Regions from separate parts of the Sulfitobacter sp. IGS-18 genome, predicted to be linked through region 3. Evidence: riboswitches for the same ligand, from Rfam matches in the RefSeq annotation. Region 3 holds a riboswitch; each other region holds the start of a gene.
The links. Region 3 has a riboswitch for cobalamin ahead of ACWNZ3_RS04625 (aromatic ring-hydroxylating oxygenase subunit alpha). Riboswitches for the same ligand answer to the same signal wherever they lie in the genome.

Region 1 (7,271 bases), 400 kb from region 3:
TGGCAGAGCGTGGAGACCACGGATGCCAAGACCTACAACTGGCCGCCGCAATCCACCTATGTGCAGAACCCGCCCTATTTCCAGGGCATGTCCCCGGAGCCGGGCGTGATCACCAACATCGAGAACGCCAAGGTTCTTGCGATGCTGGGCGACATGATCACCACCGACCACATCAGCCCCGCGGGCTCCTTCAAGGAAAGCACCCCCGCCGGTCAGTATCTGGTCGAGCGTCAGGTGCCGGTGCGGGAGTTCAACTCCTATGGCTCGCGTCGCGGCAACCACGAGGTCATGATGCGCGGCACCTTCGCCAACATCCGCATCAAGAACGAGATGCTGGACGGCGTCGAGGGCGGCTATACCAAGGGCCCCGATGGCAAGCAGACCTCGATCTTTGACGCGGCCATGGCGCATCAGGAAAACGGCACGCCGCTGGTGATCTTCGGCGGCGAACAATACGGTGCCGGCTCCTCGCGCGACTGGGCGGCCAAGGGCACGGCCCTGCTGGGCGTCAAGGCGGTGATCGCGGAAAGCTTTGAGCGTATCCACCGCTCCAACCTGGTGGGCATGGGGGTGATCCCCTTCGAGTTCACAGGTGGCGACACCCGCAAATCGCTGGGTCTGACAGGGGATGAAACAGTGTCCATCTCCGGTCTCGACACCATCAAGCCGCTGCAGGAAGTGCCTTGCGAAATCACCATGGGTGACGGCAGCAAGAAAGAGATCATGATCAAGTGCCGGATCGATACGGCGATCGAGATCGAATACATCGAACATGGCGGCGTGCTGCATTACGTGCTGCGCGACCTGGCCAGGGACGACGCCATCGCAGCGGAATAACCCCGCCCGCGAGAGCGACTGAAACCAACCCGCCGCGCCCGTCGCGGCGGGTTTTTTCGTGATCCGGTTGCACTTGGCCGTGACGCGGGCCATGTTGAGGAAACAAGGGAGCCGGATCCCCACGGGTAACTTTCTGTAAACAACCAGTTAATTCGTCGGGTCCGGATGTTGCGGCGGGGCAGAGCAGAAGGCACCTGGAAAATGACGGAAGTTGTTCTTGTGACCGGCGCGGCGCGGGGGATCGGGCGCGCCATCGCATCGGATCTGGCAGGCGACCACCGGGTGGCGGCCACCTATCATGCGACACCGCCCGATGCCTTGCTGGGCGCGCATCCGGCGGTCCAAGCGATCAGGGCCGATCTGGCCGACCCTGCGGCGGCGGATCGGATCATCGCGGAAGTTCTCAAAACCTTCGGGCGGCTGGACGTGATCGTCAACAATGCCGGTGCGATCGAGATGGACGATGGCAATCCGGCGCTGAATCATCTGGTCAATGTGGCGGCCCCCATGGCCCTGCTGAACGCCGCCCTGCCGCATCTGTCGCGGGGGGCGCGGGTGATCAACATCTCATCGGTGAACGCGCAGTTCCCCGCAGGCGGAGCTGCCTCCTATTCCGCCAGCAAGGCCGCGCTGAACAGCTGGACCCGCGCCATGGCCAAGGAACTGGGCCCGCGCGGCATTCGCGTGAACGGCGTCGCCCCCGGCGCCATCGAACGGGTGGAAAACCCCCGCCCGCCCGAGCTGATCAAGGCCTTCACCGATCTGACCGCCCTGGGGCGTCACGGCGTGCCGGAAGATGTCGCGAAGGTGGTCCGCTTCCTCGCCTCGGATGCGGCAGGGTTCATCACCGGGGAGACCATCACGGTATCGGGCGGCTACCGGCTCTGACAGCCGGGCCCCCGTTTTCTTTTTGGCAAGAAATATTCCCCGCCGGAGGCATTAAGTTCTTTTCCCGCGCTATCGCCCCAGCGCCGCGTTCAGCGCGGGCAGGAAGCGTTGCTCGTAATCAGACCCGACCAGCGGCCCGGCAAAGCGGAACAGCACGGTGCCGTCACCATCCAGGATGAAGGTTTCCGGCGGCGCGGTCACGCCCCAGTCGATGGCGGTGCGCCCCTGCGGGTCGAAACCGACGCCGACAAAGGGGTTGTCCTCATCCTCAAGGTAGCTGCGCGCGGTGCCTGCCTGATCCTTGAAATTGATCCCGACAATCGGCAGGCCGGCCTTGGCCAGTTCAAGCAGTTTGGGGTGTTCGACCCGGCAGGGCGGGCACCAGCTGGCCCAGAAATTCACCAATGTGACCTCGCCCGATGCCAGCATCCGGGCAGTGGCGGGCGGGAACCCTTCCAGCGCCGCTTCGGGAATGCCGGGGGCAGCCTGGCCAACCAGGGTGGAGGGCAGACCTTCGGGATCGTCGCGGAACATGCCGACAGCGGCCAGCGCGACGAAGGCGGCGAAAATCAGCGGCGGGGCGATCATCAGGGGCTTAACCATGGCGTCCGGCCTCTTTTTCAGCGGCGTCCAGTGTGGCGCGTGCGGCGCGGCCCCGACGCAGGGTCCAGAGCACCAGCACCGCCAGCAGCAGCAGCGACACCGCATAGGCCGACAGCACTTCGACCGCGTATTTTCCCAGCTCCGGCATCATGCCGCCCTGCCCGCCCGCGCCCGCAGCGCGGCGGCACGGCGCAGTCGGATTTCCGTGCCGGTGCGGTAGAACACCAGCGCGACAAAGAGCAGGCCAAAGCCGATCATGCAGATCACCAGCGGGTAGAAGAACACATCGTCTACACTGCGCCCGCCTGTCGCCACCGGCACCGAGGTGCCCTGGTGCAGACCCTGGTTCCAGAACTGCACGGCATATCGGCTGAGCACGGCAAAGACCGACCCGACAAGGCACAGGACCGAGGTGAGATCGGCCGCGGTGTCGGGGTCTTCGATGGCTTCCCACAGGGCAATATAGCCCAGGTAGAACAGGAACAGGATCAGAAAGGAGGTAAGCCGGGGATCCCAGGCCCACCAGGTGCCCCACATCGGCTGGCCCCAGATCGCGCCGGTCAGCAGGGCGATCACGGTCATCACCACGCCCACAGGTGCGGCAGCCTTGGCCGCCAGCGCGCTGACATGGTGGCGGCGGATCAGCCAGATCAGCGAGGCGACCAGCATCATGAACCAGGCGTTGATCGCCATCAGGGCGGCGGGGACATGCAGGTAGATGATCTTGACCGTTGCGCCCTGGCGGTAATCCTGGGGCGTGCCGAAGAAACCCCAGATCAGCCCGGTCGCGACACAGGCCAGCGACAGCACCCAGAGCACGGGTTGTACCCGCGCGCTCAGGGTGAGAAATTTCACCGGGTTTGCGTAACTCCAGATCGACATGGGCTACTCCTACTCTGCCGCGCGGCGGTGCTCAATAGACGACGGCGCGACGGATTGACCGGGGGTATGGGGGGCCGGGCCGCTCATCGCAGCCCCATGCGCAGCACGGCGGCAGAGGCGAAGGGCATCAGGGCGATCACCGCGCAGGTGATCCCGGCCAGCATCAGCAGTGGTGTGGTCACCTCCTGCCCGCCTGCGCCGCGCCGGGCGACCTCGGCCCCGAAGATCAGGGTCGGCACGTAAAGCGGCAGTACCAGCAGCGACAGCAGCAGCCCGCCGCGTTTGATCCCCACGGTAAGCGCCGCGCCGAAACAGCCGATGACCGACAGAGCCGGTGTCCCCAGCGCCAGCGAAACGACAAGCCAGAGGTAGCCTGGCGGTGCGAGGTTCAGCAGCACGCCCAGCACCGGGGCGGCCAGCACCAGCGGCAGGCCCGTGGTCAGCCAATGGGCCAGAGCCTTGACGCTCAGCGCCCCCTCCAGCGGCAGCGGGGCAGTGAGCAGCAGGTCAAGCGTGCCATCCTCGAAATCCAGCGCCAGCAGGCGGTCCAGCGACAAAAGGCAGGCCAGCAGCGCGCCCAGCCAGAGCACGCCGGGGGCGATGAGCTGCAAGAGCGCCGCCTGCGGGCCGACGCTGAAGGGCACCAGCACCGTCACGATCAGGAAGAAGGCAAGCCCCAGGCCAAAGCCGCCCCCGGCCCGGAGCGCGAGCGTCAGATCACGGATCAGAAGCGCCCTCACAGAAAGGCCTCGTCGCGGGCGCCGGCGCGGGTGGCAGCACTGGCGCGGAAGGGGGTGATGTCCAGCACCTGCGCCTCGATCCCCAGGTCGATATGGGTGGCGATCAGCGCCGCGCCGCCCTGTGCCAGATGCGCGCGCAGGGCAGCGGCAAAGAGCGCCACCGCCCCGGTGTCGAGCGAAACGGTGGGTTCGTCCAGCACCCAGAGCGGCCGCCCGGTGACCAGAAGCCGCGCCAGTCCCAGACGGCGTTTCTGCCCTGCCGACAGGGTGCCTGCCAGCCGGTCCGCCAGCCCGTGCAGGTCAAAGGCATCCAGCGCCGGGGTGATGTCGGAAGTGCCAAAGATCCGCGCCCAGAAGGCCAGGTTCTCGGTCACGCTCAGCATCGCTTTCAGCCCGTCGGCATGGGCGGCATAGGCGACACGGTCCTGCGCGCCCTCGATGCGGCCCGAAAGCGGCGGTTGCAGGCCTGCGATGCTGCGCAACAGGGTAGTCTTGCCCGCGCCGTTCGGCCCGCGCAGGATCAGCGCCTGACCCGGCACCAGCGCAAGGCTGAGACCGGTCAGAACCGGCACACCGCCACGGGCAAGGGTCAGATCATCGACACGTAACATCATGCCCCCTGCGTAACCCATTGGCGGGGCGTGCAAAAGCGGTCATTTGCGGCGCGGCACCCCGGCGGGGCGGGCACAACGGCCCGGGCATCTCAGACGGGGATCAGCGCGAGGGCAATGCGGCGGCCTTCGCTCAGCAAGATGTTGTAGGTGCGGCAGGCGGCGGGGGATGCCATCGCCTCCACCCCCATGCCGGCCTCTTCCAGCGGGCCGGTCAGGGTTTCCGGCAGATGGCCGATCTCGGCGCCGGTCCCGACAAAGAGCACGTCAACCTGCCCCTTGAGCGCCAGAAGCGCGGCGTCGTCCTGCAGCCCGGCCCATGTCTGAATGCCGCCAGGTCCGGCAATCACCGGGCCATGGATCACCTGCCCGCCGATGCGGAAAAAGCCGGGGCCATAGCCTTCGACAGGTTTCGCATCCGTAAAGACGATCTCGTTCAAGCGCATGTCACATCCCTTTGCAAAGCGGCAGGACGATCATAGCCGATGCGGCCCTGACGTTATAGGCCAGCGCGGTAAAAAGACGCCCCTGGCGGGGTGCTTTGCCGCAGGCCCTGCCGGGCGGCGCAGAGAATTTTTCCATGCAGGCTTTACCGAAACGATTCGGGCCGCTATCCAAAGGGTACTTCGGTCCGGACGGTTCGCCGTCTGGTTAATAGGGAACGTGGTTCGGCCCTCCGGCCAAATCCACGACTGCCCCCGCAACTGTAGGCGGAGAGCAAAGCCGGCGCATACCACTGTCACAGCATATGTGATGGGAAGGTCCGGCCAAGCAACGACCCGCGAGTCAGGAGACCTGCCAAGGTGTTCACCCTGTTCGGGCGCGAGGGGCGTCGGGACTGCGGAGCTTCCGCTTGTGGTGTTTTCACCGTCTGCGGGGGGCATCCCTCAAAAGACAATTCAACGTCTGGCGGCCCGTCGGGGTCGCAACCGAGGGTATCTCATGCGTCTTGCATCCGCTCTGGCTTCCGCAGCCGTCGTTCCATACTTCACCACTGCTGCACTGGCTCAGGATCATTTCGATCTGGGCGAGATCATTGTCTCGGGCGGGCTGACGCCGATCGAGGCCGAGGCACTGGGCCGCGCGGCGAGTGTTGTCACGGCACAACAGATCGAGGAGCGCGGCATCGCCACGGTGCAGGACGCCCTGCGCGCCTTGCCGGGCGTGTCGGTCAACGGATCCGGCAGCAGTTTTACCCAGGTCCGCCTGCGCGGCGGCGAGGCAAACCATACGCTGATCCTGATCGACGGGATCGAAGCCTCGGGCGGCGATGGCGAATATATTCTCAGCGGTCTGGAAACCGCCAATATCGAGCGCATCGAGGTGCTGCGCGGGCCGCATTCGGTCTATTACGGCTCCAACGCCTCGGCGGGGGTTATCAATATCATTACCCGAAAAGGCGGGATCGGCGACACCTATTCGGCCACGCTGGAGCTGGGCAACGGGACAACGGCAACCGCATTTCTTTCGCGCCGGATGCGCCGGGTTATGTGGTGGATGATCCGACCCAGTTCGGCACCCTCGACGAACGGACGCTAGGTCGTGTTGACATTCATTGTCACCCACCCGTTTCAGTCCAAAATTGCTCAGTTCCAGGCAAGAGAGCGCAGGAATAGCCAGCTATTTCAAGCTCTCTTTGCGCGCCCCGCCTTGAAATTGAAGCGCCAATACCCTGCCGCGCTACGCGCTCTCGGGACATTGGCGATGTGATTTGCCTTATAGTAAAGGCGGGACGCTGTAACGCAGAAATGGGCAATTTTGGCGAAACCCCTGCGGGGCGAGGCGGATTTTGCCTCTGCCATCCCGGATGTTCGCTTCCAATGATCACATTGCTGCGCTCACATCAGGGCGCCAGCGGCAAAATCCGTCTCGCGCGGGTGGGCGACAATGAATGTCAACACGACCTAGGGGTCTACGGCGAATATGCGATGCTGGAGGGGCGGCTGACCCATCGGCTGGCCTATGAGAACACCAGACACGAATCGACCTTCAACGGCGGCGCGCCGACGCTTACCCGGACCGAAGCGCTGAAATACCGGCTGAGTTTCGGCCTGGACGGGCGCAGCGTGGCAGAGGCCGGCCATCTGCTGAACCTGCTGCTTGAGACCGAGAAGGACAGCAGTTCCTCCAATCCGCTTTACGGACGCGAATCGACCTCCCCCGCGCTGGAATACCGCGGCAGCTTTGCCGATCTGGCGGCGGAGGCGCGCGCGGTGATCGTGTCACTGCATGACCTGGGGTTGGCGGCGCGGCACTGCACCCGCCTGATCGTCGTCGACAAGGGCGGCATTGCCGCCGACGGCTCACCGCAGGCGGTGCTGACCCCAGCGCTTGTCCGCGACACCTTTGGCGTCAGCGCCTTTCTGGAAGAAACGGCATCGGGGTTTGTCTTTCAGCCGCTGGACATACTGGAATGAGCGGCGTCTCCCTTGCGCGGCCCTGGCTGAGCCTTGAGCTTGAGCGCGAGATGCAGGATGCCCTGGCCTTTCTGACCTCGCGCGATGTCTCCCGTTTCACCGACCAGAGCGCAAAGGCGGGCCGGACAACTGTGCGCTGCATTGCCACCCTGGGCCTATCGAATGCCGAACGTGTGGGGATGCGCGTCAACAGGCAGGCGCGGGACCGGGGCACGATCAACATTGCGGTCCGGCTCAACACCGGGCTGTCGCGGACAGCGCTGATCGAGGCCCTGAGCATTGCCACGCAGGTG
Region 2 (7,271 bases), 730 kb from region 3:
ACGATCTCGCGTTTGATCCGCACTTTCATGCGGGGGAAGGGCGGTGTTTCGGAATGCGCTTCCTTCCACTCCAGATCGCTGCAACCCGGCAGGGCGCGAAGATGGGCAATTACCGCATCGATGCCTTCACGCGGCCCCGCAATGGTGCCATTCACACCCTCATGCGCCAGCAGCAGCGTCCCCTTGACACCCTGCGCGACACAAAGCTCCAGCAGCGCGGGTTTCAGCGCGGCGGGGTCTTCGAACCGGGTAAAGTGGTACAGGGCGGCGATCGTGTGCATGGGGCGGAAATAGGCCCTTGGGGGGCTGTTGTGCAAGGGGGTGCTGGGGTAAAACCCGGTATCCAATCAGAAACGGAGTGACCGCGATGCATGCCCTGATCGTAATCGACGTACAGAAGGATTTTTGCCCGGGCGGCGCGCTTGCGGTGCCCGAGGGTGATCTGATCGTGCCGGGCATTACCGATCTGATGGCAGAATTCGACGCGGTTGTTCTGACCCAGGATTGGCACCCGGCGGGGCATTCCTCCTTTGCCAGCGCGCACGAGGGGCGTGCGCCCTACGACATGATGGAAATGCCCTATGGTCCGCAGGTCCTCTGGCCCGACCACTGCATTCAGGGCAGCCTGGGGGCGCAGTTCCACGAGGGCCTTGCCCAGGACCGTGCAGACCTGATCATCCGCAAGGGCTATAACCCGGCAATCGACAGCTATTCCGCGTTTTTCGAGAATGACCACAGCACCCCCACCGGGTTGGAAGGCTATCTGCGCACCCGCGGCATCGACAGGCTGACCATGGTGGGGTTGGCGCTGGATTTCTGCGTCAACTTTTCGGCTGTTGATGCGGCGAAACTGGGCTTTGCTGTGACGGTGCGGCAGGATCTGTGCCGCGCGATTGATCTGAACGGTTCGCTGGAGGCCGCACGGGCCGGAATGACCGCCAGCGGCGTGCAATTGGCCTGAACCTAATTCAGCGGGCTTTCTGTCTGTGCCAGGTCAAGCAGGCCCAGCGCTTCCAGCCCGCCCAGTGTCGAATCGACTGCCACGGTGGCCAGGACAATGCCCATGACCCGGCTGATCACGCTTGACCCGGTGGTGCCGATCAGACGGCCAATCCGAGAGGCCAGCAGCAAAAGCACCAGTGTCAGCAGCAGCACGAGCACCAGCAACCCGCCGGTGATCGCCTGATCGACCACGGGGTTGGTATGATTGTCGGTCAGGATCACGATCGCCAGCATGGCACCGGGGGAGGCGATCGAGGGCATCGCCAGAGGAAAAACCGCACCTGCCAGGTGATCGCGTTCGGCGCTTGCGACCTCCTTTTCGGGTTTGCTGTCGCCAAAGATCATGGTCATGGCAAAGAGGAACAGGACCATCCCGCCCGCGACCTGGAATGATCCCAGCCGTAACCCCAGGGATTCCAGCAGGAACTGGCCGCCAATGAGAAAGGCCAGCAACACGGCCCCGGCCACAAGCACCGCCCGCAAGGCGAAACTGCGGTGCAACTGCTTGGGAACATGGGCAGTCGCATAGAGGAATATCGGAATGCTTCCGATGGGGTCGATGACCACCACCAGCGTAATGAATTCACGGATCAGGTTCTGCCAGTCCATCGGGGCGGCTATCTTTCGGGGCTGAATGCTGGGCGTTGCCCTACATTATCTGGATTGAACGGCGGGTGAAACGCCAAAGCGATCCGTTAAGGCTAAAGGCCTTCGAAGATTGGCTTTCCCTTGGCAAAGATGCCCCGGACAAGGCGCAGTTTGCCTGCAATCTGCGCCCGGTCCCTGAACTGGTCGTTGGACACCACGGGCATGTTGTTTTCCCTGGCGTATTTCAGCAGGAAAGCATCCGCTTCCGTCCCGGCGGGGCAGACCATCACCCGGTTTTGCGGCAGGCCCAGTGCCTTGGCAAAATCCTTTTCCGTCAGGCTCTTGTCCTTCAGGTGGTGCCGTGATGAGGCATCAAGAAAGACAACCGGTGCATATTTGCGTTTCAGCAGGGCGCTGACGACCAGCCGCAGGCTGGCCAGTTCCGCCACCTCGCCATCCCAGTAGAGGACATTGGTGCCGTCGATCACGATGTCCTTGCGGTCACTGGCGGCGACAGTTTCGCCGGGCGGGGCGGCAGGTGCGGGCGGGCGGCCCAGCCGAGACAGGGCAACGGCACCCAGCACCAGCACGGCGGCACCGCCCCAGCCCCATGCATTTGCCGCAATGAACGGATAGGACAGCGACAAAAGCGCCGCCAGCGCGGCTGTGCCCAGCAAGGTCTGCCAAAGCGCTGTGGCCAGGCAGCGGACATAGCCAAAGGCGGCCAGCGCCAGGACAACGGGGGTCAGGATCTGCAATGGTGTGAGGCTTGCAAGCACATCCATGGTTCAATCCTAACCTTTAGCCTTGCCCCTGTCCTGCAGTCTTTGCCACAAGGGTGCGGAAGTTCTGAGGAATAACTGATGGTCGATATCGCAACCCGCGTCTGGAATCACAAGTGGAAGATCGACCCGATCGTCCGGTCCCTGATCGACATGGATTTCTACAAGCTGTTGATGTGTCAATCCATTTTCCGCAACAAACCGGATACCGAGGTCACGTTCTCGCTGATCAACCGGTCTGACCACGTGCCCCTGGCCAAGCTGATCGACGAGGGCGAGCTGCGCGAGCAGCTGGACCATATCCGCTCGCTCAGCCTCAGCCGGGGCGAAAGCACCTGGCTGCGGGGCAATACCTTTTACGGCAAGCGTCAGATGTTCCGGCCCGATTTCATGGAATGGTTCGAGGGGCTGCGCCTGCCGCCCTACCACCTGGAGCGGCGCGGCGACCAATATGAGCTGACCTTCGAAGGCAAATGGCACGAGGTCATGCTGTGGGAAATTCCCGCGCTGGCGGTGCTGATGGAACTGCGGGGCCGGGCCGTGCTGGACACGATGGGCCGCTTCGAACTGCAGGTGCTCTATGCCCGCGCGATGACCCGTGTCTGGGAAAAGATCGCTGTCCTGCGCGAGATCCCCGACCTCTCCGTGGCCGATTTCGGCACCCGCAGGCGGCACAGCTACCTCTGGCAGGACTGGTGCGTACAGGCGATGCAGGAAGGCCTGGGCAAGGCCTTTACCGGGACCTCGAACTGCAAGATCGCGATGAGCCGCGAGCTGGAGGCGATCGGGACAAATGCGCATGAGTTGCCAATGGTTTACGCCGCATTGGCCGAGGATGATGCCGCGCTGGCACAGGCCCCCTACGAGGTGCTGTCGGACTGGCACGAAGAGCATGACGGGAACCTGCGGATCATCCTGCCGGACACCTATGGCACCAAGGGTTTCCTCGACAATGCGCCGGACTGGCTTGCCGGCTGGACAGGCATTCGCGTGGACAGCGGCGACCCGGTCAAGGCCGCGCAGATTGCCATCGACTGGTGGAAGTCGCGGGGTGAGGATCCGACCCAGAAGCGGGTGATCTTCAGCGATGGTCTGGATGTGGACAAGATACGGGAACTGCATGGAAAATTCGCCGGAAAGGTGAATGTCTCCTTCGGTTGGGGCACATTGCTGACCAATGATTTCAGGGGCCTGGTGAAAGATGATGCGCTGGCCCCTTTCTCGCTGGTGTGCAAGGCCGTGGCGGCCAATGGCAGGCCGACGGTGAAGCTGTCGGACAATCCCAACAAGGCAATGGGCCCGGCCGAAGAGATCGAGCGCTACAAGCGGGTGTTCGGGGTTGGCGCGCAGGACCGTCAGGAGGTTGTGGTCTAGAACGCGCGCAACGGCCCCGGCCGATGGGGGCAGAGCACGGGTGTCTACTTTGGCGTGGTCACCTCGCGACCAGCCGCGTTCATCTGCCGTTCCCGCCAGATGATCAGCAATCCGCCACCTGCCAGCAGCAGCGCGCCGGGGAACAACTCGGACCAGGGCGCTTCGCCGTAGAACAGCCAGCCCAGGACAAAGGCCAGCGGGATGCCGAAATAGCCGAACGGGGCAAGGTTGCTCTGTTCAGTCATACGGTAGGCCGTCACCAGCACCAGCACGGCAAATCCGCCGAGCCCGCCCATCGCCACAATCCACAGCAGGTCCGTGCTGTCCTGCATTGGCGTGAAACCGCCCGTGGCCAGCGTCAGCACCAGCGCACCCAGGGTCGCGACGCCGGTGGAATACAGGTTGATCAGGGCTGTTGGCGGGCCGTCGTCCATCATCCGGGCGGTGACGGCGGTCAGCGCATAACAGAGCGCCGCGCCCAGCGGCAGCAGGGCCGCCAGTGAAAAGCTGTCCCGGCCCGGTCCCACGATCATCACCACCCCGGCAAAGCCGACCAGCACCGCGGCCCAGCGCACCAGCCCGACCTTTTCGCCCAGCAGGGGCACGGCAAGTGCGGTGACAAAGACTGCGTTGGAATAGGAGATGGTGGAGGCGGTGGCAAAGGTCAGGATGCCCAGCGACAGGTAAAAGAAATATTGCGCGAAGGTCAGGATCAGCCCGCGCAGCAGGGCCAGTTTCCATTGCCGCATGTGCAGGCTGCGCCCTTTGGCGTGCCAGTCCCGGGAGGTCCAGAGGACCAGAAGTGCCGGGATCAGCCCCACCAGGTTGCGGTAGGCCGAAAGTTCGGCGGCCCCGTAGCTGCCGGAGAGGTGTTTGATGATCAGCCCCATGCCATCGAACAACAGGATCGCAAACAGCGAATAGAGAATCGCGAGGGTGGTTCGGCTCACGCGGCGAAGGCTCCTGTCAGAGGGGGAGGGTTGTCCGCCTGTTATGGGCCGCAGGGCAGAGCAGGGCCAGAGGAAATTGAAACGTCATGGTCGGGTGCGGCCAGGCCACCACCCGATCCGGGGCCGGAGTACCGGGGATTGTGCACCGGGGCCGGCGTTTCCAGACAGCGCAAGGCGTTGCTGCGGGCAAGCGCATTCGGCGCATGAGTTGTCGTGAATGAGCCTTGCCTTGGCTGGGCCGAAGTGCAACATTGGGCTTGCTTGGTGTTCCCGCAAGCGCCCCTTTGGGTGTGGAACCGAACAGGGAATTCCGTAAGGGCCGCACAGCCTGAAACGGAAGCCGCCCCCGCGACTGTAAGCGGAGAGTCTGTGCCCAACGTGCCACTTGACCATTCGGTCGGGGAAGGCGGGCAAAGGCATCGACCCGTGAGCCAGGAGACCTGCCAGGCGTGAGAAACTTGAAACAGGTCGTCGGGTGTGACGGCAAGGAGAAGACCATGACTACAATGACTGCCAAGTCGCAGACCGCCAGCCGCTTTGTTCCCGCGATCTTTGCCGCCGTTCTGGGCCTTGCCCTGATCACGCTGACCGGGCACGTTCAGGCCGCCGCGTTGCATGATGCCGCGCATGATGTGCGCCATGCCACAGGTTTCCCCTGCCACTGACCCCATTGGGCCATCGGGACCAGGTCTGAGCCGCGTCAAAGCAGGCGGTGACCCGGTTCCCCTGGTGAACAACGCAGCGCGTTCCGGTCAAAGACCTTTATCAGCTTGAGGCGCTGCCGATTTTCGGCGGCGTGTTTGCGTTGATTGGTGTCGGTGCCGGCGCGTTGCCATGAAAGCAAGAGGATCTCGTTATGACTTCACGGTTTTTGGTTTCCGCCCTTTTTGCAGGGGCCTTGGCGGGTGCGATCATCGGCCTGCTGCAACTGGTATTTGTGCAGCCTGTGCTGCTGCATGCGGAGCTTTATGAAAGCGGGGAGCTGGTCCATTTCGGCGCAGAGGCGGTCAGCGCCCATCCCGCCTTGCCCGGTTTCGACCTGATGCGTGACGGGTTGAGCGTGATTTTCACCATGCTGACCTATACCGGTTATGCGCTGATCCTGGTTGCGGCCATGAGCTTTGGCGAGGACCGCGGTGCGCGGATCGACGGGCGCTGGGGTATCCTGTGGGGCGTGGCCGGTTTCGTGGCCTTTCATCTGGCCCCCGGATTTACCCTTGCCCCGGAAGTGCCCGGTGTGGCTGCGGCCGATGTGGCCCTGCGGCAGGTCTGGTGGTTTGCGACGGCGATTGCGGCCTGTGTGGCGCTCTGGCTGCTGGCCTTTGGCCAGAACTGGGCGGCCTGGAGTGCGGCGGCGCTGTTGCTGGCCGCACCGCATCTGATCGGCGCGCCGGAGCCCGAGACCTTTACCGGTCCTGTCCCGACCGAGATCGGCGCGCTGTTCGCGGCGCGTGCGCTCGGCGTCGGTCTGGCGGCCTGGGTGTTGCTCGGGTGCTTTGCGGGCTATTTCTGGCAGCGCGAAGGGGAGCATGCCGCCCAGGCGGCGTGAGGGTGTGATGGGCAGAACGCTTGCGCTTTTCGTCATCGGCCTTGTCTTTGGAGGCGGTCTCGGCTTTGCCTTTGCGGCGGGCAACGGGATCACTTTTGACGGGCATGATCATGGGGATGCGGCCCAGCATGGCGGGATGGATCACGGGGGCATGACTGCCGGCGGGATGGATCATGCCAGGATGCACGAGACGCCGATTGCGGTCGCGGCGGATGCCGCGCCCGAGGTTCAGATCATGGTCAGCCCGGACCCGATGGCGGGCTATAACCTGCATGTCATGGTCGAGAATTTCGAGTTTTCGCCGCAGAACGCCAGCCTGCCCCATCAACCAGGGCAGGGCCATGCGCATGTCTATGCAAACGGCGTCAAGCTGGCCCGGATCTATGGCCCCTGGATGCATCTGGATGGCCTGCCCAAAGGCCAGGTAGAGATCGAGGTGACGCTGAACAGCAACGATCATCATCCGCTGGAGGTGGAGGGCACGCCGGTAACGTCCCGGGCCGTGGTGGAGGTGGAATGACCGCAACGCTTTATGTCTGCACCACCTGCCGCGCGGGTGAGGTGCTGGAAGAGGATGCACCCCGGCCCGGCGCGCTGCTGCACAGCGCATTGACCGAAGCGGGGGCACCTGACGCGGTCGAGATCGTCGGGGTGGCCTGTCTGTCCGCCTGTTCGCAAGGGGCAGCGGTGGCGCTGTCGGAGCCGGGCAAATGGACCTATGTCTATGGCCGTCTGACCCCGGCGGATGCCCCCGATATCCTGGCCGGTGCCGCCGCCTATGCCGCAAGTGCCGACGGGCTGGTGCCCTGGCGCGAGCGCCCCGTGATTTTCCGCAAGCAGAGCCTTGCGCGTGTTCCCCCCTTTACCCTGCCTTTGGAGGCTGCCGAATGAATGACCTGAGCAAAATTCCCGTGACCGTGATCACCGGGTTTCTGGGCGCTGGCAAAACCACGCTGATCCGCCATCTGATGGCCAATTCGGGCGGGCGGCGGCTGGCTGTTCTGGTGAACGAATTCGGGACCGTGG
Region 3 (7,271 bases):
GAGGTCCATCTCGAAGGGCACCGGGCGCGGGCCGTCCGAGGTTTCCATCTGCGGCCGGTCGGCACAATCCGAGGGCAGGTTGTAGGCCGGAATGCCGAGGTCCGCGAATTGCTGACGCGTGCCGACGGACCCCTTTATCCCGATGTAATATTGCAGGTCAGTCGTCACCAGGTCGGGGCGGCGTTCGATCACCGCCTCGAAGGAGGGGTTGTTGTTGTCCAGCCTTTCGATCCCGGCATCCACTTGCGCGAACTGCGGCAGCACCGGACTGCGCCAGACCGAGGTCGCCCTGACCCGGTCGGCCAGCCCCAGCTGATACAGGATATCGGTGCCCCGCTGGCCAAGCGAAACCACAGTCTCGGGGGCCTTCGGGAACACCAGTTCTATGCCGCAGTTGTCGATGGTCAGCGGATAGTCGGTTTTGGCCAATGCCGGCAGCGCCAGCACCATTGCCGTCAGGGCGGCGCCGCTCAGGGATTTGAGGGACATATGTGATCTCCGGTTGATGAAGCGACCGGAGACAGGAAGGGATTGCCGACCTCGGACGGCAACACGGCGCCGGCCGCGAGGGCCGGAGCATTGTTGCAGTTACCGGAAACCCCGAAAGGCCCCGTTGAGGAAAACGTCATATGGCACCTCCCCGGACACCCCGCCCGGACCGCGTTGCTGTTGCATGTCGGCAGGTCTCCTGACTGACGGGTCGCTGTGCTTGGCTGCCTTCCCATGGTCCTTGGACCACAGTGGCATTTATGGCTTGGCACTCGCCGTCTACAGTTGCGGGGGCAGTTCCGGTTCACCGCTTGCGCGGTGGCGGATTCCCTTTTGATTCCTTTCGGAAACCGACAGAAACTGGTTAACCTCTCGTTCTGGTGAATACAATCACACCTCGACGGTGACCTTGCCGATCGGGTTCGAACAGCAGGCCAGGATATAACCCTCCGCGATATCATCCTCCGAGATGCCGCCGTTATGGACCATGTGAACATCGCCCTCGGTCTTGCGGATCTTGCAGGTGCCGCAGATGCCAAAGGTGCAGCCCGACGGGATGTTGAGCCCGCTGGCCTTGGCCGCCGCCAGGACGGTGTCGGTCTGTGCGACCCTGGCAGTGACGCCCGAGGTGGCAAAGGTGATCTCGGCGCTGGTATCCTCGTCCGGCACGATGTCGTCCAGCGCGGGGGCCTCGGCCTCGTTCGGGGTGGGGGCCTGGAAATTCTCCTGGTGGTAGCGATCCATGTCATAGCCAAGACCCTGAAGCGCCTCGCGCACGGTCTGCATGAAGGGCTCGGGCCCACAGCAAAAGACTTCGCGCTCCAGATAATCGGGGGCCATGAGGCCCAGCATCAGCTGGTTGATCTGGCCGCGATAGCCGGTCCAGGGCGCAAAACGGTCGGCCGCCTTGACGATCCAGTGCAGGTCGATGCCCGGCACCCGGCTGGCCATGTGCTCCAGCCGCTGGCGAAAGATGATCTCGGACGGGCGGCGCGCGCAGTTCACAAAGACGATGTCAGGCTCGGTGCCCAGATCGAACATCCAGGTGGTCATCGACATCATCGGCGTGATGCCGGACCCGGCCGAGATGAACAGGTATTTGTCTGACGGGAAATCGGTATGGGTGAACCAGCCCGCCGGTCCCGTCACCTTCAGCCGCATGCCGGGTTCCAGGTGATCCAGCATCCAGCGTGTGCCGATGCTGTCAGCCTGCGCCTTGACGGTGATCGAGATCGACCGCGGCCGCGAGGGCGAGGAGGAAATCGTATAGGTCCGGTGCACGGTGCCGCCGGGCACCGGCAGTTCCAGCGTCAGGAACTGACCCGGCTTGAAGTCGAACAGCGCCCCCGAGGGCGCGCGAAAGGTGAATGTGGCGGTATTGGCCAGTTCGGGGATGACTGACACGCATTCCAGCGGTTCATCGTCCTGCCAGAAGATATTGGACGGATGGGCGATATCTTTCATCGTGTTACTCCGCCGCCATCTGGGTCGGGGTCAGCCGCCGCGACATCGTGTTGCAATACCAGTCGACAAAACCGATCACGCCGGTCTCGTGGATGGGCGAATAGGGACCGGGCTCATAGGCGGGTGAATTGATGCCGCGCTGGTTGTCTTCCACCACCCGGCGGTCCTCGTCATTGGTGGCGATCCAGACCTCGGTCAGGCGCCGGAGATCGTAATCCACACCTTCCACGGCATCCTTGTGGACCAGCCATTTGGTCGTGACTTGCGTTGTCGTCGCCGTCAGCGGTGTGACGCGAAAGACGATGGAATGATCCGGCAGGAAATGGTTCCAGGTGGTGGGGTAATGGTATTTCAGCAAAGTGCCGGCGGTGTCGTCCCGGACCCGCCCGAGAAACTTTGTCACTGCGGGTTTCAGATCCATCGTAAAGCTCTTGGCACCCGGCAGAAGCGGCATCCGCGCAAGGCGGTATTGCATGTCCTCGGCCATGCGGAATTGCGAGGGATAGCCCTGATCTTCCAGCCGGTCGAAATGGGTCTGAAGATGCGGCGGTGTCTCCCCTTCCTCGATGCCGGTGACGGTCGGATCATCGGTAAAGGACCGGCACAGGCCCGGATGGTTGCCGCCGCAATGGTAACATTCGCGGTTGTTTTCCCAGACCAGTTTCCAGTTGCCGTCTTCGATGATGCTTGTCTCATGCGCGACCTTGGCGTCGCTCAGGTCATGCACCGCAAGATAGGGCTGCGCGAGGGCGGCGAAGGCGTCGAAATCGGGCGCTTCATCGGCAAGGCAGATATAGATCAGCCCCTGCAGATCCCGGCAATGGACCGGCTTCAACCCATGCTGTGACGGATCGAAATCAGGCCCCATTTCGCGGGCCCACAACAGCTTTCCGTCCAGGCTATATGTCCATTGGTGGTAGGGGCAGACCAGGTTGGGCGATACGCCCTTTGCCTTGTTGCAGATGACCGAACCGCGATGGCGGCAGGAATTGTGAAAGGCGCGGATCACGCCATCGGAACCGCGCACGATGACCACGCCGTAGCTGCCGACCTGATGGGTGACATAGCTGCCCGCTTTGGTCAGTTCGCAGGCAGGGACGGCGAACAGCCAGTCGCGGTAGAAAATCGTTTCCATATCCGCGCGAAAGACGTCGGGATCGGTGTAGAAGGGTTGTTCCAGCGCATGGCCGGCGCGGCGCCGTGCCAGCAGGTCGCTGAGTGGGTGGGTCATCTTTCTGGTCTCCTGCCGCGCCCCGCGGATCGATTTGGGCAGATGACAGCACAAGACACCGATGGGCCGCAGCCTCTGGGAGGTGCCGCGCGCCAATTCAGTGCCAAGACCGCCACCCGCGGTTGAACAACTTCACCAAGGCTGGTTTCCGGACTTGATCGCAGCCCGTGAGGGCCCGAGGCGCAACGCCTTCCCGGGCTCCTCCTGCCCAGTGGCCGTTGATGCGCCGCATTACGATCTTACCGTTGCGGGGGCAGTGCCGGATTTTCGCCGGCTTCCCAATTCTCGGACCGAAGCCCGCACCTTGTCCTGTGATGATAGGCCGGACGCATGTTTTATGAAGATTTATTTGCGACCAAAACACTCTTGGAAAAGACAGCAACGCATTTTCCCGGAAGGGGAAGGTAAAAAGGCCGACATCTATATATTGACAGTTTGCCTCAAGTTCACCCAATATGCAGTTGCTTTGGTGCCGGCGACTCGTCTTGCCGGTGAAAAGGGAAGCTGGTGAAAATCCGGCACTGCCCCCGCAACTGTAAGCAGCGAGTCACGTCCCGTTACCACTGGTGCATGCCGCACCGGGAAGGGGGCCGCGACACCCGAGCTGCGAGTCAGGAGACCTGCCGGAGCGCCATAGATGACGACCGCGGCGGAGGGCCGGGGCGCGTGTTCCGGTGCCGCTGGCGCCCGATCCCGTGCCCTTGCTTTCGTGCCAACACCATAGTGAGGACAGGGCAAATGACCATTACAGTCTATTCCAAACCGGCCTGCGTGCAATGCACCGCAACCACCCGCGCGCTTGAGATGCGCGGCATTGATTTTCAGCTGATCGACCTGACCGAGGATGCCGCGGCAATGGCACTGGTGCAGGGTCTGGGCTATCGGCAGGCCCCCGTCGTGGTGGCAGGCGATGATCACTGGGCCGGATTCCGCCCCGACAAGATCAGCGCGATGATCTGAGGGCGCGGCAATGGGCGGGCTGGTCTATTTCTCGTCCCGGTCGCAGAACACGCATCGTTTCGTGGGCCGGACCGGTCTGGCGGCGGCGCGTATTCCGCCGGACCCCGAAGCGCCGCTGCCCGCTCCCGACGCGCCCTTTGTGCTGGTCACACCGACCTTTGCGGACGGGCAGGGGCGCGGCGCGGTTCCCAAACCGGTGATCCGCTTTCTCAACATCGCGCGCAACCGTGCGCTGTTGCGCGGGGTCATCGCCTCGGGCAACCGGAACTTCGGCGCGACCTATGCGCTGGCGGGCGATGTGATCGCCAGAAAATGCGCCGTGCCGGTGCTGTATCGCTTTGAACTCGCGGGGACCGACGGTGATGTCGCCCGTGTCCTGGATGGATTGGACAGATTTTGGAAAACGCAACTCTCGACCGCGAACTGACCGACAGCGCCCCGGCCGCAGCGGTGCCTGCCGAATGGCAGGGGCTCGACTACCACGCGCTGAACGCGATGCTGAACCTCTATGACGATCAGGGGCATATCCGTTTCGACGCCGACCGCATGGCGGCGCGGCAGTACTTCCTGCAGCATGTGAACCAGAACACGGTGTTCTTTCATTCGCTGGATGAAAAGCTGGACTATCTGGTCAGCGAAGGCTTTTACGAAGAGGCCGTGCTGAAGCAATATGACCGCGGCTTCCTGCACCGGATCTGGGCGGCAGCCTTTGCCCTGAAATTCCGTTTTCCGACCTTCCTGGGCGCGTTCAAATACTACACCAGCTACACGCTGAAAACGCTGGACGGGAAACGCTACCTCGAACGCTTCGAAGACCGCGTGGTGATGGTCGCCCTGACGCTGGCGCGCGGCAGTGAAGACGACGCGATGCGCCTGATGAACGAGATCATCGCTGGCCGGTTCCAGCCCGCAACGCCGACCTTCCTGAACGCGGGCAAGGCGCAAAGGGGCGAGCTGATCTCCTGTTTCCTGCTGCGTCTGGAAGACAACATGGAAAGCATCGGGCGGGGCATCAATTCGGCCCTGCAATTGTCCAAGCGCGGCGGCGGCGTGGCCCTGCTGCTGACCAACCTGCGCGAACATGGTGCGCCGATCAAAGGGATCGAGAACCAGTCGTCCGGGGTGATCCCGGTGATGAAACTGCTGGAAGACAGCTTTTCCTATGCCAACCAGCTGGGCGCGCGTCAGGGCGCCGGAGCCGTCTATCTGAACGCGCACCACCCCGATATCCTGCGTTTCCTCGATACCAAGCGCGAAAATGCGGATGAAAAGATCCGGATCAAGACTCTGTCGCTGGGCGTCGTCATCCCCGACATCACCTTTACCCTGGCCAAGAAGAACGAGGATATGTACCTGTTCTCGCCGCATGATGTGGAACGGGTCTACAAGATGCCTTTCTCGGAAATCTCGGTGACCGAGAAATACCACGAGATGGTGGACAACCCCAGGATCCGAAAGAAAAAGATCAACGCGCGGGCGTTCTTCCAGACGCTGGCCGAGATCCAGTTTGAATCGGGCTATCCCTATATCATGTTCGAAGACACGGTGAACCGCGCCAACCCGGTCAAGGGGCGCATCGTCATGTCGAACCTGTGTTCCGAGATTCTCCAGGTCAGCGAGGCCTCCGAATTCAACGACGATCTGAGCTACAAGCATCTGGGCACCGATATCTCCTGCAACCTCGGGTCACTCAACATCGCCAAGGCAATGGACGGGGGCGATCTGGGGGGCACGGTGCAGGCGGCGATCCGGGCGTTGAACGCGGTTTCGGAACTGTCGGCGATCGACTCGGTGCCTTCCGTGCGCCGGGGCAACGACGAAGGACATGCCATCGGGCTCGGGCAGATGAACCTGCACGGTTTCCTCGCGCGCGAGCACATCCACTACGGCAGCGCCGAGGGTGTGGATTTCACCAACATCTATTTCGCTACGGTGCTGTTCCACTGTCTGCGCGCATCTAACGCATTGGCGCGCGAACGCGGCCGCAGCTTTGCCGGTTTCGAAGCGTCGAAATACGCCGATGGCAGTTTTTTCGATACCTATGTCGAACGGGACTGGCTGCCCGAAACCGCGCGCGTCAAGGCCCTGTTTGATCAGTTCGGGATCGAAGTGCCCAGCCGTCAGGACTGGAACGCGCTGAAAGAAGAGGTCATGAAGGACGGGCTGTTCAACCGCAACCTTCAGGCGGTGCCGCCGACCGGGTCGATCAGCTATATCAACAATTCGACCTCGTCGATCCACCCGATCACCTCGAAGATCGAGATCCGCAAGGAGGGCAAGCTGGGCCGCGTCTATTACCCGGCGCCCTATATGACCAACGACAATCTTGTATACTACCGGGATGCCTATGAAATCGGGCCGGAGGCGATCATCGACACCTATGCCGCTGCCACGCAGCATGTGGATCAGGGCCTGTCGCTGACGCTGTTTTTCAAGGACACCGCCAGCACCCGCGACATCAACCGCGCCCAGATCTACGCCTGGAAGAAAGGCATCAAGACAATCTATTACATCCGCCTTCGCCAACTGGCGCTGGAAGGAACCGAGGTGCAGGGCTGCGTCTCCTGCTCGTTGTGAGGACCGAAATGAAAGATCTGACCCATTCCCGCCCCGTGCCGCGCGCGATCAACTGGAACCGTTTGCAGGACGACAAGGACCTGGAAATCTGGAACCGTCTGACGGTGAACTTCTGGCTGCCGGAAAAGATGCCGCTGTCGAACGACATCCAAAGCTGGTCGCAATTGTCGGAGGAGGAACAGCGCCTGACCATCCGCGTGTTCACCGGCCTGACACTGCTGGACACGATCCAGAACACCGTCGGCGCACCCGCGCTGATGGCCGATGCGGTCACGCCGCATGAAGAGGCGGTTCTGACCAATATCGCCTTCATGGAAGCGGTCCATGCGCGGTCCTATTCCTCCATCTTCTCGACCTTATGTTCCACTGCCGAGGTGGACGAGGCGTTCCGCTGGTCGGAAGAGAATGCGCAGCTGCAGCAGAAATCGCGGCTGATCCTGGATGAATATGACGCCACATCGAACCCGCTGCGCAAGAAGGTGGCCAGCGTGTTTCTGGAAAGCTTCCTGTTCTATTCCGGCTTTTACCTGCCGATGCATTGGTCCAGCCG

Region 1: another riboswitch for cobalamin. It lies ahead of ACWNZ3_RS06495 (TonB-dependent receptor); the one in region 3 lies ahead of ACWNZ3_RS04625 (aromatic ring-hydroxylating oxygenase subunit alpha).
Region 2: another riboswitch for cobalamin. It lies ahead of ACWNZ3_RS01025 (CbtB domain-containing protein); the one in region 3 lies ahead of ACWNZ3_RS04625 (aromatic ring-hydroxylating oxygenase subunit alpha).

Annotation. Positions count from the first base shown of each region.
Region 1 is NZ_CM184556.1:1,350,827-1,358,097, reverse strand. It holds gene acnA (aconitate hydratase AcnA) at 1-837, shown strand, start outside; gene ACWNZ3_RS06530 (SDR family NAD(P)-dependent oxidoreductase) at 1,039-1,725, shown strand; gene ACWNZ3_RS06525 (DsbE family thiol:disulfide interchange protein) at 1,795-2,328, opposite strand; gene ccmD (heme exporter protein CcmD) at 2,321-2,476, opposite strand; gene ACWNZ3_RS06515 (heme ABC transporter permease) at 2,476-3,210, opposite strand; gene ccmB (heme exporter protein CcmB) at 3,294-3,950, opposite strand; gene ccmA (heme ABC exporter ATP-binding protein CcmA) at 3,947-4,564, opposite strand; gene ACWNZ3_RS06500 (Mth938-like domain-containing protein) at 4,654-5,007, opposite strand; cobalamin riboswitch at 5,172-5,378, shown strand; gene ACWNZ3_RS06495 (TonB-dependent receptor) at 5,504-6,100, shown strand; gene ACWNZ3_RS06490 (hypothetical protein) at 6,382-6,978, shown strand; gene ACWNZ3_RS06485 (adenosylcobinamide amidohydrolase) at 6,975-7,271, shown strand, end outside.
Region 2 is NZ_CM184556.1:215,117-222,387, forward strand. It holds gene trhO (oxygen-dependent tRNA uridine(34) hydroxylase TrhO) at 1-281, opposite strand, end outside; gene pncA (bifunctional nicotinamidase/pyrazinamidase) at 368-961, shown strand; gene ACWNZ3_RS01005 (MarC family protein) at 964-1,611, opposite strand; gene ACWNZ3_RS01010 (NYN domain-containing protein) at 1,704-2,375, opposite strand; gene pncB (nicotinate phosphoribosyltransferase) at 2,454-3,746, shown strand; gene ACWNZ3_RS01020 (DMT family transporter) at 3,791-4,696, opposite strand; cobalamin riboswitch at 4,942-5,158, shown strand; gene ACWNZ3_RS01025 (CbtB domain-containing protein) at 5,203-5,361, shown strand; gene ACWNZ3_RS01030 (CbtA family protein) at 5,553-6,245, shown strand; gene ACWNZ3_RS01035 (hypothetical protein) at 6,253-6,765, shown strand; gene ACWNZ3_RS01040 (DUF1636 family protein) at 6,762-7,136, shown strand; gene cobW (cobalamin biosynthesis protein CobW) at 7,133-7,271, shown strand, end outside.
Region 3 is NZ_CM184556.1:946,194-953,464, forward strand. It holds gene ACWNZ3_RS04615 (ABC transporter substrate-binding protein) at 1-489, opposite strand, end outside; cobalamin riboswitch at 661-859, opposite strand; gene ACWNZ3_RS04620 (FAD-binding oxidoreductase) at 880-1,953, opposite strand; gene ACWNZ3_RS04625 (aromatic ring-hydroxylating oxygenase subunit alpha) at 1,958-3,184, opposite strand; cobalamin riboswitch at 3,307-3,505, opposite strand; cobalamin riboswitch at 3,635-3,826, shown strand; gene nrdH (glutaredoxin-like protein NrdH) at 3,923-4,144, shown strand; gene nrdI (class Ib ribonucleoside-diphosphate reductase assembly flavoprotein NrdI) at 4,155-4,571, shown strand; gene nrdE (class 1b ribonucleoside-diphosphate reductase subunit alpha) at 4,640-6,721, shown strand; gene nrdF (class 1b ribonucleoside-diphosphate reductase subunit beta) at 6,730-7,271, shown strand, end outside.